Prolixibacter sp. NT017: one gene and its partner. The protein of the gene in region 1 interacts with the protein of each later gene in a pairwise test. Links are inferred from orthologs where the notes say so. Each region holds a gene or a part of one and is shown on either strand. Other genes may lie near its edges. The genes, in order: GJU87_RS16940 and def.

Region 1 (3,192 bases):
CGGATATTCATCAGGCTTCCCTGATTGCTAGTTAACGTGTACTTTTGCAGAGAAAGCGCTTCATCCATCATCTTCTCGGAAAACTGTACCTTGATTTCCTGTGGTGAGACAGCCGTGACACTCCGAACATACGGAGATGTATTCTCAAAATCGATGGAGATATCGTCCAGCCAGAATTGCCCGCTGTGTGCCGCGGTGAACCGGAAATAAGCACCGGTCGCCTGCATGGTTAACGAGGGAGTTTCTTCCACTTCTTCATATTCTGCCGACCCGCTACTGCGACTTTTATCCCGGTAGGATAAATGCCAGATACCTTGTGGTGAATGAGAAATTTTCAGCGTTACCGTCTTTCCCTCGTCCCAGACCATCCGTGTTTTTAGAATTTCCTCAACCGGCTTCCCGTTTTGAAACCGAACCAGCGTCAGGCGGTTGTCTTTGGTCATCAGGTTAACACCAGCCATATAGCCTGAAGCCACTGACAGTTCTGTCGTGTCGGCGCAAAGCCAAAAGCCGAAAGCTTCATCGCCAGCAGGAGCCCAGTCGCCATTCGAAAGCGTTACCTCCCAGCTGAAATTTCCGGCATTTAGATCGATCGGCTCAAGGGGATGACTGACATAACTTTCTCCACCCCGACCAAACACAAAATGGCGCAACGAGTAGTCTCCGTCGACCACTTGCTGACTATCCAGTGCCCAGCTTTGACAGGTTCTCCAGCTATCAAGCTGCCCGCTTTCGAAGTTTTCGAAAAATAAAGTTGCAGAGAATAGATTGGTCAACTTACAAATTGTAAGTAAAATAATCGTAAACGTTGATCGCATGGTAAGGTTATCGTTAGGAAAAAAATTAATTTTGGCGTTGTAGCTGTGTCTCGATCAAGTAAATCAGACAATGTTATATTCAAGTTAGTAAATTCAGTAGTATTATGAAAGTAGCAATTGTTGGTGTTAGTGGTGCTGTTGGACAGGAGTTCCTTCGAGTACTTGCCGAGCGGAATTTTCCGATGGATGAACTGGTGTTATTTGGCTCTGCCCGGAGTGCAGGCCGGACCTATGAATTTAAGGGCAAGAAACTGGTGGTAAAGGAACTGAAAGAAGGCGACGATTTTAAAGACATCGATATTGCGCTTACATCTGCCGGGGCCAGCACTTCCAAGGCTTTCGAAGAAACGATTACCAAGCACGGAACGGTGATGATTGACAACTCCAGCGCGTTCCGTATGGATATTGACGTACCGTTAGTTGTTCCGGAAGTCAATCCGGAAGATTGTAAAAATATGCCTCGCCGGATTATCGCCAACCCGAACTGTACGACTATTCAGATGGTGGTAGCGCTGAAAGCGATTGAAAAACTGTCGCATATTACCCGGGTTCACATTGCCACTTACCAGAGCGCCAGTGGTGCGGGTGCATCGGGCATGGCCGAACTGGAAGAGCAGACCAAAGAGGTGGCCAATAACCAGGATCCAACGGTGGAGAAATTCCAGTACCAACTGGTCAACAACGTGATTCCGCACATCGACGTTTTCCTCGACAATGACTACACCAAGGAAGAGATGAAGATGTACAACGAAACGCGGAAGATTATGCACTCCGACGTGCAGGTTAGCGCCACCGCTGTCCGTGTGCCGGTTATGCGTTCTCACTCCGAAGCGATCTGGGTGGAAACCGAAAAGGAAATTTCAGTTGATGCCGCACACAGAGCTTTCGAAGAAGCTGAAGGAATTGTTGTTATCGACAATCCGGCGGAGAAGAAATACCCAATGCCTTTATACCTTTCGGGAAAAGACGAAGTATTTGTGGGCCGTATCCGGAAGGATATCAGCAACCCGAAAGGCCTTACCTTCTGGACGGTTTCCGACCAGATTCTAAAGGGTGCAGCACTGAATGCAGTTCAAATTGCTGAATATTTGGTTCAAGAAGGCATTGTTAAATGACAATCGAAATTCGATTATCAAATACGAAAGACGCTATCTAACTCCCGGGGACGCCATGATCAAAAGTCCACGAGCCATTTACTTCCCGGGGAAGCCGTGATCAAAAGTCCATGAGCCGTTTACTTCCCGGGGAAGCCGTGATCAAAAGTACACGAGCCGTTTACTTCCCGGGGAAGCCGTGATCAAAAGTCCATGAGCCATTTACTTCCCGGCGACAGTCTCTTTTTTGTTTTTATCGATGAAAGGTCCCGGCCGCTAATTTTTTCCTTTTCCAAATAGTCGCTTTTTTAATGACAACTGTTCGAAAGCAACCGGCTTCATAATTTTACTAAAAATGAAAAGCGCCGTATATTTATCATCCAATATCCCTCTTAAAACAATACATGCCAACACAACATCTTTGATAATAGAGCAATTGTACCGTCACCCATTTTTATATTCTTGATAATTATTGATATTTTCATCCTCATTAAACCAAAATAAACCTTGTAAGCAGTTACGATTGAGTGGTGAAGGAGACCCCTATTCTCGAAAGATGAAAATGAAATCGCTTGCACTTTTACTATTATCCTTAGGATTCATATTCTTTGGGCATACCGTCCCGGCATTTGCCGTGCAAAATGAAATGAGTTTTGATTATTTCTCGCAAGAGGATGGTCTGCCCGATAATCATATTCAAATCATTTACCAGGACCACGAAGGTTGGATGTGGTTTGGTACCAGCCAGGGACTAAGTCGTTTCGACGGCTATGAGTTTACCAACTATCAGCATGCGCACTCCGATAGTTTAAGTCTGAAAGGCATCCTGGTGCGTGCCATTTTCGAGGATAAAAAGGGGAATCTCTGGGTTGGAACTGAAAACGGCGGCTTAAACTATTTCGACCGGCAGAAGGAATGCTTCTATCATCCGTACGAGAACAATCCGCTTTTCAAAGGACGAGACGTTTCCATCAATGATATCCAGGAAGATAAAGCTGGAAACATTTGGCTGGGAACCAACAATAACATCTACATCATTGATAAGGATGGTCATCTGAACGCCCTGAACTGGCGAACCAATGGTAAAACGTACAACCTGACCGGAGAGCATGTCCGGATTGTTCAGTTCGATCAGGAAGGGAACATTTGGGCGGGAACCAATAAAGGCATGTTTATCGTCAACCCGCAGAACCACACCATTACACCGCTGAAGTTGCCGCTGACAAAAGGCAACACCGACGAAATTTGGGAAATATTCCGCGACAAAGACGGAACGATGT
Region 2 (3,197 bases), 3.8 Mb from region 1 along the record:
GCCTGATTACCATCGGATGACGACGTCCCCACGGAGCCCTGGCATAAACCCTTACTCTTCCGTTGTAACGGGGAATTCTGTAGTGCCGGTGATTTACGTATACCGGATGCTCCCTGTGCCAGCGCCGGTCATTATCCCAGTGTCCATTTCTATTCCAATTCCGGTCGTTATCGCGATTGTAACGCGGCGTATGGTACGCGTAATTTCGATCATGGTCACGATCCCGGTTGTGATTATTTTTTTTAAACCGATCATCATTTCTTTCGTTACGGTTGCTTCTTTCCCTATTACTTGAACGATGATCTCTGTTTTCGTATTTCCCTTTGGAATGTTCACGCCTCTCAGGCTGATATTTCCGGGTGCGCCTCTGTGCAAATGCAGGATTTACAGCAGCGACTGATAAAACAGCCATCAAAAATACAGTAGCGCTTATTTTATGGAATTGTGTCGTTTTCATAGTTTTCGGGTTTTTAAAGTTAAACTTCAATATTTCCCGACGTCGTCGTAATGGTATACCTCATTCTTTGCTCAAGCAAAATCAAAGCCCGTGCCAAAACCAGGTAAATTGTTAAAAAAAGATAAGAGTAAAGATTACACCCAAAACCCAAAAACACTGTATACAAACAAATTACGATAACACTATTTTTTACATCTGCATTTCATTTTAATCTTAATGGATATCGAATCCTTTCACAAAAGTTTCCGGAAACATTCGTAATCCCTTTATACTGAAATGAGAAAAAATCAAATAATCGTGTATCTTTGCCCCCTGAAAATCAAAAACAACATGGGAAGGATTCTGGCCCTCGATTACGGCAGAAAGCGAGTTGGAGTAGCGGTAACCGATCCGCTTCAGTTAATCGCCAGCAGGCTCACGACAGTAGCAACACACGAAATCTGGGATTTTCTGAGTGACTATTTAAAAAAGGAAGATGTTGAATTGCTCGTTATCGGTTACCCGGTACAATTAAACAACGAACCATCTGAATCAATACGGTACATCAATCCGTTTCTGAAAAAATTCAGCAAACTCTATCCCGACATGCCTGTTAAGCAAATTGATGAGCGTTTTACATCGAAAATCGCTTTTCAGAGCATGATTGATGCCGGCTTGCGAAAAAAGTCGCGTCAGGACAAAGCAATGGTAGATGCCGTAAGTGCCACCATCATTCTACAATCTTATTTGGAAGAAAATAAATACAAAAAATAAATAGCATGATTTTACCTGTAACCGTTTTCGGCGACCCGGTTTTACGAAAAGTGACACCGGACATTGACAAAGACTACGAAGGTCTGCAGGAACTTATCGATAACATGTTCGAAACCATGTATAATGCAGAGGGAGTAGGACTGGCCGCACCACAGGTTGGTTTATCTATCAGGGTTTTTGTGGTCGATGCCACGCCCATGGCTGAAGAAGAACCAGAGTTGAAAGACTTCAAAAAAGCATTCATCAATCCTCATATCATCGAAAAAGACGGTGAAGAAGTGCTCATGGAAGAAGGTTGTCTGAGCATTCCGTTTATCCGGGAAGAGGTGAAACGGAAAGGCCGTATCCGCATGAAATATTTCGATGAGAATTGGGTGGAGCATGACGAAGTGTTCGAAGGATTTGCCGCCAGAGTTTTGCAACACGAGTACGATCACCTCGATGGAATCCTGTTTGTTGACTACGCTACTCCTCTGAAGAAGCGCTTGCTGAAAAGTAAACTGACGGCGATTACCAAAGGGAAAGTGCAGCCCTCGTACCGGATAAAGCTTCCAAAAATCTGATTCAGGTAAATTCGCTTCTGATATTCAAGGTATTTTAGTGAGATTATCGTAATTTAAATCATGTGATTACGGTAATCTCATTTTTATGACCAGCCTGACTGACCATCTTCGTCGAATTCCTTTCTTCCGTTTTCTCCTTCCATTCGTCGCCGGAATTCTGGCGGGTTATTCCATTGAAGGCCTCCAATTATTAACTGGCCTCGCCGGGCTCACTATTCTTTTTCTCTTACTAGTAACATTTCGTCGAACGGGCTACAGGACAGCGCCTTTGTTCGGTACTCTCCTCTATTTTTTCCTGTTCATTTTCGGATGGTACTGGCACCAGCAACGACAATATCAGCCAAAATCGATACCAGACAAAACAAGCCATTTTGCCGTTGTTGCCGGTTTCCCGGAAAAAAAAGCGAACTCATTCAAAACCATTTTGCAACTCCTTCCCGAAAAGCAAAACATATTAACCTACCTGGAAAAAGATTCAACAGCAGCGAACCTGATTCCAGGGCAGGTAATCGCCTTTCATCGTCAGCCGACAGCTATCGAGCCGCCGAGCAATCCCGGCGAATTCAATTACCGGGCCTACATGCTCAGACATCATATTACGCACCGACTTTACCTCCGGACGAAAGATTATTTCATCACTACGGGAAAAGTAGGATTAAATCTCCAGCAAAAAGCGCTGATCGTCCGGGAACATTTCCTAAGCATATTTGAACGATATGGCTTCTCCGGCGACGAAATGAGTATATTATCGGCGTTGGTATTGGGCGATCGCGAAAATATCGATCCGGAAATAAAATCAGATTTCGCCAACTCGGGCGCGATTCACATTCTGGCGGTATCGGGCTTGCACGTGGGAATTATCTACTTCGTTTTCAGCTTTCTGCTCAAATTACTAAAAAAATATCGAAAAGGTCGTTTAGCCCGGCTGTTCGTTTTGCTTGCAGTTATCTGGATTTACGCTTTCATTACCGGTTTGTCTCCTTCTGTTCAGCGAGCGGCCACCATGTTTTCATTCATTGCCATTGGCGAAAACGTCAACCGGCAGAACAACATTTACAACACGCTCGCTGCATCAGCATTTTTGCTGTTACTCGTGAATCCTAACCTACTTTTTGAGGTAGGCTTCCAACTATCGTATGCAGCAGTTCTTTCCATCGTATTCTTCCAGCCACTAATTTACCACACCATCTACATAAGCAACTGGTGGCTCGATAAAGTCTGGGGGCTACTGACAGTTTCCTTAGCCGCGCAGATTGGCGTTTCACCGCTTTCCATCTACTACTTTCATCAATTTCCCGTTTATTTCTGGTTGACCAATCTTTTCGCTATTCCGTTAACCACATTAATTATTTACGCCGCATTTCTTTTGCTTACTCTCTCATTCATTCCGTTCATCGGCAAAGCAATTGCCCTGTTACTACACA

The links.
Region 2: the proteins of GJU87_RS16940 (region 1) and def interact in binary tests that used the Escherichia coli proteins (3 or more experiments, as listed by UniProt). The link is inferred for Prolixibacter sp. NT017 from one-to-one orthologs.

The regions. Positions count from the first base shown.
Region 1 is NZ_BLAV01000001.1:4,048,978-4,052,169, forward strand. The notes cover bases 69-2,927. They hold GJU87_RS16940 (aspartate-semialdehyde dehydrogenase), read left to right. Parts: upstream 69-922; coding sequence 923-1,933; downstream 1,934-2,927. Other genes in these bases: GJU87_RS16935 (lamin tail domain-containing protein), read right to left, coding at 69-776; GJU87_RS16945 (two-component regulator propeller domain-containing protein), read left to right, coding at 2,559-2,927. In the rest of the region: more of GJU87_RS16935, read right to left, coding at 1-68; more of GJU87_RS16945, read left to right, coding at 2,928-3,192.
Region 2 is NZ_BLAV01000001.1:258,504-261,700, reverse strand. What follows is about bases 131-2,994. They hold def (peptide deformylase), read left to right. Parts: upstream 131-1,215; coding sequence 1,216-1,773; downstream 1,774-2,994. Other genes in these bases: GJU87_RS01005 (ComEC/Rec2 family competence protein), read left to right, coding at 1,859-2,994; ruvX (Holliday junction resolvase RuvX), read left to right, coding at 788-1,210; GJU87_RS01020 (hypothetical protein), read right to left, coding at 131-457. Outside these bases: more of GJU87_RS01020, read right to left, coding at 1-130; more of GJU87_RS01005, read left to right, coding at 2,995-3,197. UniProt on the Escherichia coli protein: Removes the formyl group from the N-terminal Met of newly synthesized proteins. Requires at least a dipeptide for an efficient rate of reaction. N-terminal L-methionine is a prerequisite for activity but the enzyme has broad specificity at other positions.